DNA from 2 places in the Mesorhizobium sp. CNPSo 4670 genome. Region 2 is predicted to be linked to the other one. Evidence: predicted binding sites of a transcription regulator. Region 2 holds the regulator's gene; the other holds the start of a gene.
The links. The regulator PhoB, encoded in region 2, activates phosphate uptake and scavenging genes when phosphate is short. The targets are predictions, from matches to a motif close to TGTCATNNANCTGTCAT.

Region 1: a site for PhoB is predicted at 2,127-2,143, ahead of olsB (l-ornithine N(alpha)-acyltransferase). Genes of this name have one in related genera too.

The regions. Positions count from the first base shown of each region.
Region 1 is NZ_JBWJFQ010000010.1:137,541-141,962, forward strand. It holds gene AC0ZT5_RS18330 (response regulator) at 1-2,000, shown strand, start outside; gene olsB (l-ornithine N(alpha)-acyltransferase) at 2,206-3,081, shown strand; gene AC0ZT5_RS18340 (trimeric intracellular cation channel family protein) at 3,167-3,799, opposite strand; gene grpE (nucleotide exchange factor GrpE) at 3,908-4,422, opposite strand, start outside.
Region 2 is NZ_JBWJFQ010000005.1:96,664-101,085, forward strand. It holds gene AC0ZT5_RS11300 (ROK family protein) at 304-1,551, shown strand; gene phoB (phosphate regulon transcriptional regulator PhoB) at 1,706-2,395, opposite strand; gene phoU (phosphate signaling complex protein PhoU) at 2,415-3,122, opposite strand; gene pstB (phosphate ABC transporter ATP-binding protein PstB) at 3,148-3,954, opposite strand; gene pstA (phosphate ABC transporter permease PstA) at 3,951-4,422, opposite strand, start outside.

The DNA.
Region 1 (4,422 bases), on a different contig from region 2:
TCCTGCTCGACGAGACCACCGCCCGCAGCCGCGCCGAGATCGAGACGCTGGCCGACCGCATGTGGGAGATGCAGGAGAGCGAGGAGCGGTTTCGCGGGCTGATCGACGCACTTGGCGACCTCGTCATTCATCGCGACCGCGATGGCTACATCGTCTATGCCAACAAGATCTTCGCCGACCTCGTCGAAAGCGATCAACGCGACCTCGCCGGCAAGACCCTGGCGGAACTCGGCATCGATGTCGGCATCGTTCCCGATGCTGCCTTTTCCGATCATGAATGCCTGAGTTCCACCGATGTCTCCATCCGCACGCCGAGCGGTCCGCGCTGGTTTTCGTGGATCGAACTGTCGGTGCGCGACAAGGACAGCGGCGCCGTTTCGCATCGCGCCATCGCGCGCGACATCACCGCCCGCAAACGCGCCGAATCCTCGCTGATCACCGCTCGCGAGCGGGCCGAATACGCCAGCCAGGCCAAATCGCGCTTCCTCGCCACGGTCAGCCATGAAATTCGCACGCCGATGAACGGCATCATGGGCATGGCCAGGTTGCTGGCCGACACCAGCCTGTCGCCGGAACAGCAGACCTATGTCGGCGCCGTCTCGACGTCGGCCAGCGCATTGCTTGCCCTGATCGAGGATCTGCTCGATTACTCCAAGATCGAGGCGGGGCGCTTCGACCCGGAGCCGCAGCCGATGTCGGTGCGCGAAATCGCCGACAACATCGTCGAATTGCTCGCTGCCCGCGCCTTCGCCAAGGATATCGGGCTGGGCTGCCATGTCGAACCCGACGTGCCCCAATTGATCACCGCCGATCCGGGCAAGGTCAGGCAGGTGCTGCTCAACCTCATCGGCAATGCCATCAAGTTCACCGACAGCGGCGGTGTATTGGTGAGCATCGCACGCGCGCGCACCGAAACCACCGACCGCATCTGCTTCACGATCGCCGACACCGGTCCGGGTCTGCATGAAGACGACCTGGAACGCATTTTCGAGGAGTTCGAGCAGGCCGACGGCACGTCGACGCGCACGCATGGCGGGGCCGGCCTCGGCCTTGCCATCTCCAAACGCCTGGTGGCCGCCATGAGCGGCACGATTTCAGTATCGAGCCGGTTCGGTCAGGGATCCGAGTTCGTCTTCGAAATCCCGGCAATATCGGCCACGGAAGCGCCGCAGAGCCGACAGAACGCGCTTTCGGGCAAGCGCGCGGTGATCCTGTCGAAAAACGCCGTCGAGGCCGATGCCATCGCCCGCACCATCCGCGCCAATGGCGGCGCGGTCGATGTCGCCACCACCGTCGCGCAGGCCGCGCCCTTTGCCAACGGCTGCGATGTGCTCCTGGTCGACGCGGCGATGGAAGAGAGCGACGGAAGGCTGCTCAAGCGCCTGCGCCAGAGCGGTTTCGCCGACTGCGAGGCCATCACCCTGATCGCGCCGACCGACCGCGGCATGCTTGGCGAGTTCCGCGCCAGCGGCTACGCAACCTTCCTTGCCAGGCCGGTGCGTGGCGGAACGCTTCTGCGTGTGCTGTTGAGCAGCAATGCTTCCGCCCTCGCCCAGCCCCAGCCGGAAAACCGTCACGCACCCGCGCTTCGTGCCGTAGGCAGCCGCCAACGGGGCCTGTCGGTGCTGATCGCCGAGGACAACGACATCAACGCCATGCTTGCCCGCGCCACGCTGCTGAAGGCCGGACATCGCGTCAAGGTGGTTGGCAACGGCAAGGCCGCCGTCGAGGCTGTCACCGGCGCCGGGCACAGCCATCGCTTCGACGTGGTCCTGATGGACCTTCACATGCCGGTCATGGACGGGCTGGACGCGATTGCTGCCATCCGCCGCTACGAGGAGGAAACCGCCGTGCCGCCGGTGCCGATCATGGTGCTGTCGGCGGATAGCCAGGAAAAGACCCGCCATGCGGTGCTTGCCCATGGCGCCAGCGGCTTCGTTACCAAGCCACTCGACCCCGACGCGCTGGTCAATGCCGTCGAGGGACAGGTCGCGGCCTAGGGCATGATCCCGAACCGAAGGTCAGGAACTTCGACCGCCCATCCAACCCGCCCGCTGGCGTAACGTAGCCGGTTGACCGTATTCGCCAGCCGACGAAGTATTGCCCACGAGGTCGTATCACGGTACTGTCACAATCCTGTTGCACCTACACCGTATCCCCGTGCCAAGAGGGATGGCTCGAAGGAGAATCCTCGTGCATACAGTTATGCCGGAATGTGACACTCGGCCGAACGCCAGCAGCGCCTTGCTTGCCGGGCGTAACGTCGATTCCGTCATAAAGGGCGCAGCACTCGGCCGTATCGGTAATCTCGAAGTGCGGCTCGCCCGCAACGAGGCCGAGATCGCGGCCGCGCAGGAAGTCCGCTACCGGGTATTCTACGATGAACTCGGCGCCAGGAAGGATTTGTTCCAGGCGCCGGATCGCCGTGACGCCGACCGGTTCGATCCGCTCTGCGACCATCTGCTCGTCTTCGATACTTCGCTTTCCGGCCCCGAACATCGCCGTATCGTCGGCACCTATCGCCTGCTGCGGCAAGAAATCGCGGCCGCCGCTGGAGGATTTTATTCCGAAGGTGAATTCGAGCTGACCAAGCTCATCGCCCGTCACCCCGGCCAGCGTTTTCTCGAGCTCGGCCGCTCCTGCGTGTTGCCTGAATATCGGTCGAAGCGCACCATTGAGGCGCTGTGGCAAGGTATCTGGGCCTATATCAACCATTACGAAATCGGTGTGATGACCGGCTGCGCGTCCTTCCACGGCACCGTGCCGGCGGCGCATGCCGAGGCGCTTACCTATCTCGCCCATCACTGCCGGACGAATTCGGCCTGGGACGTGCGCGCGGTGTCCGGGCGCTACTGTTCGATGGATCTGATGCCGATAGAGGCGGTCAACGCCAAGGCGGCGATTGCGGCGATGCCGCCGCTGGTCAAGGGTTATCTGCGAGTCGGCGCCCGCATCGGCGATGGCTGCGTTATCGACCGCGAATTCTCGACGGTCGACGTGTTCGTCGTGATGCCCGTAAAGGAAATCGGCGCCCGCTACGTCAACTATTATGGCGGGGAAGCCCAGCGCTTCGCTGCGTGAATAGCCGAATAGCGAATAGGACGTCGTGGCCGGAGTTGCGCGGCAACAACCACTATTCGCTACTCCCTATTCGCTATTCCCTCTTTCACGGAATATCTTCCGGTCGCCGGCCGGGCCGGCTCTTGTAAGGGGGAAATGCCCAACCGAAGCGGAGCGCCCCACCGCGCACGGCGAACGCCGCGGCGAAGCCGGCCAATCCTGAGACAATCTGCGGCAAGCCAGCAACATCGCCTGCTGTAAAGATGGCAGCGCCGACGAGCGCGGCCGTGACATAGATTTCGGGCCTCAGCAGCACGGAAGGCTCCCCCGCCAGAAGATCACGCAGGATACCGCCGAATGTAGCGGTCAGCATGCCGGTGATCACCGACACCGCCGGCGAGCCGGTGATGGCAAGTCCCTTGGCCGCGCCCATCACGGAAAACGCGGCAAGGCCGATGGCGTCGAGCCAAAGCAGCAGCTTGTAACGGGATTCGACACGGTGCGCGGTGAAGAACACCACCACCGCCACCACCGCGCAGATCAGCACATAGTCCCGGTTTCCCACCCAGAACACCGGTACGTTGAGGATCAGGTCGCGAAACGTGCCACCACCGATGCCGGTGACGCTGGCCAGGAACAGGAAACCGATAATGTCGAGCTGCTTGCGTGAAGCAGCAAGCGCCCCGGTCGCGGCAAAGACGGCGACGCCGGCATAGTCGAGAAGCGCGATGGGGTTCATGAGTGAGCGAATAGCAAGAAGGGAGTAGCGAATAGGGAATAGCACGAAGCCACTTGGCCGCTATCAACTATTTCCTACTCGCTACTCCCTATTCGCTACTCACTCTCATCAGGCGTCTTTCTCAGCCTGCTCATTGACAGGCCCAGGCTCGACTGCCGCTTCGGCCGCAACCTTCGGGCCGCCCTTGGCGACGCCGACCATGGCCGGGCGCAGCACCCGCTCGCCGATCGAATAGCCCGGCTGCACGACCTGGACCACGGTGTTTGCCGGGACATCCGGATTGGGCACTTCAAACATAGCCTGGTGGAAATTGGGATCGAACTTCTCGCCTTCAGGCGTGAGTTTCTTGACCCCATGCCGTTCCAGCGCCGACAGCATGGCGCGCTCGGTGAGGTCGACGCCTTCGATCAGCGCCTTGAAGCCGGCGTCCCCGGATGCCTTGGCTTCAGCCGGGATGGCGTCGAGCGCGCGGCGCAGATTGTCCGACACCGACAGCATGTCGCGCGCGAAATTCGCCACCGCGTAAGTGCGCGCGTCGTGCACGTCGCGCGCGGTGCGGCGGCGGAGGTTTTCCATCTCGGCCGCGACACGCAGCGCGCGGTCCTTCAGGTCCTCATTTTCCT
Region 2 (4,422 bases):
ACAGAGGCTCTATTTTTTCGAGCCTCGAAAAAATAGTGATCCAACGCCCGAACGCTGTCAACATCGATTCTGATGGATTTTGACGTCTCTCCAAGTTTTTTTCGAGCTCCGGAATAAATAATGACATGATGGTGGGGTTCTGCCAGAATTTGGCTTGGCGCATGTCGCCCCAAAAGTGCGCAGTGGTTTTGGGGCAACGACACGCGCAGAAACAAGTGCCTGAAGCGCGTCGCGTTTTCAGGCTTCGCTGATGGCCTTCGGGAGGCACGAAAGGCTGCAGCGACCGGGAGGATGTGAAAAAGCATGTCGGTCGGAATCCGCCACGACGATCTGCGCCGCCGCAACCGGGCGATGGTGATTGCGGCCGTGCGCCGCGCCGGACAGCCGTCCCGCACCGAGATCGCCGCGACCACGGGCCTCAGCCATTCGACCATATCGGCGATCTCCTCCGACCTCATCGGCGAAGGCATCCTGACTGAGAGCAAGCCGAGCGAGGCCGGCTCGCTCAAACGCGGCCGGCCGCAGGTCGGCCTCGGCCTCAATCCGGAAGCGGCGGCGGTGATGACCGTGGTGTTGTCGCTGAACTTCCTCTCGGTCGCCGTCATCGACTATGCCGGCCAGGTGATCGCCGAGGAACAGCGCCGGCTGGACACGCTGACCATGTCGCGCGACGCGCTGGTCGGTGAATGCGTTGCCATCGTACGCCGTCGTCTCGAAGACCCCGACCTCGACGTCCGCAGTGTCGCCCGCATCGCGCTGGCGATCCAGGGCATCACCGACACGCGTGCCCGCGCCATGCTGTGGTCACCGATCACGCCGCACACCGATATCGCCTTCGCCGACATACTCGAGGACGAGTTCGGCATCCCCGCCACCATGGAGAACGACTGCAATATGATGGCGATCGCGTTGCGCTGGCGCGACCCTGATCGCTACCGCGACGACTTCATCGCCATCCTGTTGTCGCACGGCATCGGCATGGGCCTGGTGTTGAAGGGCGAGTTGTTCACTGGCACTCATTCCTCAGGCGGCGAGTTCGGCCATATGATCCATCGGCCGCACGGCGCGCTGTGCCGCTGTGGTCGGCGGGGCTGCGTCGAGGCCTATGCCGGCAACTATGCCATCTGGCGGAACGCAAGGCAGATGAGCGAGGACGCGGAACCGGTGGCCGATGTCAGTGACGCCGACATGCGCGCCCTGGCGAGCGCGGCCCGCGAAAGGGATGGACCCGAGCGCGAGGCCTATCGCAAGGCCGGCGAGGCACTCGGCTACGGTCTCGGCAGCCTGTTCGCGCTGATCGATCCGGCGCCCGTCGCCATGGTCGGTGTCAGCGCCGCCGCCTTCGACCTGATCGAGCCGGCATTGCGCGAGGCGATTGCGCAGACCGCCGGCGGCCAGCATTCGCAATCGATTTCCTTCGACACCGAACCGAACGAACTGCCACTGATCCGCGAAGGCTGCGCGACGCGGGCGCTGACCTTCGTAGACCAGGAGATTTTCGCGCCCGGCACGCAGGCGAGATCCGGCCTCGGCGGCAAGAACGTTGCGTGAATAACGCGTCGGGATGTGTTGAGATTCAGGTTAGGCCGAGTCGAGAATGGCGGGTTCCGAGAACCGGAACGGAGCGGACATTTGGATCCGTGAGTACCGGAAGCGCTGGAAACTGCCGTTCGCAGGCAGGCATCACCTGAATATCAGCATATCCCTAATCTTCCCGGATTGCGTAGCCCGCCCCACGAATGGTGCGGATGACATCGGGCATGCGGCCATTGTTGACCGCCTTGCGCAGCCGGCCGACATGCACGTCGACCGTGCGTTCGTCGATGTAGATCGTCTCGCCCCAGACATTGTCGAGCAGCTGGCTGCGCGAGAACACACGGCCGGGATGGCGCATCATGAATTCGAGCAGGCGGAATTCGGTCGGTCCGAGCCGAATCTCGCTCTTCTTGCGATAGACCCTGTGCGATTCACGATCGAGCACGATGTCGCCGACCTTGAGCACGCTGGACAGCACTTCCGGCTTGGCGCGGCGCAGCAGCGCCTTGACCCTGGCCATGAACTCCGGCGTCGAGAACGGCTTGACCAGATAATCGTCGGCGCCGGTCGAGAGGCCGCGCACACGATCGCTTTCCTCGCCACGCGCGGTCAGCATGATGATCGGCAGCCGCTCGGTCTCGGGACGCATCCTTAGCCGGCGGCAGAGTTCGATTCCGGAAACCGCCGGCACCATCCAGTCCAGCACCAGAAGGTCGGGGACGTTCTCCTGCAGCCGGATCTCGGCCTCGTCGCCGCGCGTCACCACCTCGACCTGGTAGCCCTCGGACTCCAGATTGTAGCGGAGCAGCACACCCAGCGGCTCCTCATCCTCCACCACCATGATTCGTGGCGCGATCATCGACTGGTCACCCCTGCCGTCATGCCGCCGGCGCGGACATTGCCGTCTCGTCCTGCTTCGGACGATTGGCGGGCAGCTGCGTACCGGTCAAAACATAATACGCATTTTCCGCGATGTTGGTGACGTGATCGCCGATGCGTTCGAGGTTCTTGGCGCAGAACAACAGATGCGTGCAGGCGGTGATGTTGCGCGGGTCTTCCATCATGTAGGTCAGGAGTTCGCGGAACACGGAGGTGTATTTGACGTCGATGCGCTCGTCGTCGGCGCGCAGCTTCGCCAAAGCCGCCGCGTCGCGCGCCGTATATTCCTCGATGACGCCCTGCACCTGGATCAGCACCAGCTGCGCCATTGCGTCGATGGAGTGCGACAGGTCGCGTGGGGTGACGCTGAGGCCGACGGTGCCGACGCGCTTGGCGATGTTCTTGGCAAGGTCGCCGATACGCTCGAGGTCGCCGGCCATGCGGATCGAACCGACGACATGGCGCAGATCGTCGGCCATCGGCTGACGCTTGGCGATCAGTGTGATGGCGCGGTCGTCGAGTTCACGCTGGCGCGCATCCATGATCGCATCGTCGGAGACGACGCGCTGCGCCAGGGCGTTGTCGGAATTCAACAGCGCCTTGGTGGCGCCGCCGACCATCGAGCCGGCGAGGTCGCCCATGTCGCGGATCAGCCTGCTGATCTGTCCGAGATCCTCGTCGAAAGAAGCCACTGTGTGTTCGCCCATGATCTTAGTCCTCGTATGCCTGAGCTCAGCCGAAGCGGCCGGTGATGTAGTCCTGCGTGCGCTTCTCGCGGGGCGACGTGAAGATCTTCTCGGTGCGGTCGAACTCGACCAGTTCGCCCAGATACATGAAGGCCGTCTGCTTCGACACGCGCGCCGCCTGCTGCATGTTGTGGGTGACGATGACGATCGTGTAGTCGGCTTGCAACTCGTCGATCAGCTCTTCGATCTTGGCGGTCGACAGCGGGTCAAGCGCCGAGGCCGGCTCGTCGAGCAGGATGACTTCCGGCTTCACCGCCACGGTGCGGGCGATGCAGAGTCGCTGCTGCTGGCCGCCTGAGAGGCTGAGGCCGCTGGCGTTGAGCTTGTCCTTGACTTCGGTCCACAGTGCGGCGCGCTTCAGCGCCTGCTCGACACGGCCGTCCATCTCGGACTTGCTGATCTTCTCGTAGAGCCTGACGCCGAAGGCGATGTTTTCATAGATCGACATCGGGAACGGCGTCGGTTTCTGGAACACCATGCCGATCTTGGTCCGCAGCAGGTTGAGGTCCTGCGAGCGGTCGAGAACGTTCTGCCCGTCGAGCAGCACCTGGCCCTCGGCCGTCTGCTTGGGATAGAGCTCGTAGATGCGATTGAAGACGCGCAGCAGCGTCGACTTCCCGCAGCCCGAAGGTCCGATGAAGGCGGTGACGCTGCGCTCGGGCAGCGACAGCGTGATGTCCTTCAGCGCCTTGCTCTGGCCGTAGTAGAAGTTGAGGTTCTTGACCTCGATCTTGGCCTTGCCGGCAATTGCCTCGGCGGCGATCGTCATGTCTGGAGACAACATCTGGCTCATTTGTCCTCTCTGCGTCCGGTCAGGCTGCGAGCAAAGATGCTGAGCGCGAGAACCGTCAATGTGATGATGAGTGCACCGGTCCAGGCCAGTTGCTGCCATTCCTCGTAAGGGCTGAGAGCGAACTGGAAGATGGTCACTGGCAGGCTGGCCATCGGCGCGTTGAGATTGCTCGACCAGAACTGGTTGTTGAGCGCTGTAAAGAGCAGCGGCGCCGTCTCGCCGGAGATACGGGCGATCGACAGCAATATGCCGGTGACGATGCCTGAAAGGGCGGCGCGGTAAGCGACCGACTTGATGACCACCCAGCGCGGCGCGCCGATCGCGGTGCCGGCCTCGCGCAACGCGTTCGGCACCAGGTTGAGCATGTCCTCGGTGGTGCGAACGACGACCGGGATGACCAGGATGGCAAGCGCGACAGCGCCGGCGATCGCCGAGAAATGCCCCATCGGCCGGACCATCAGTTCGTAG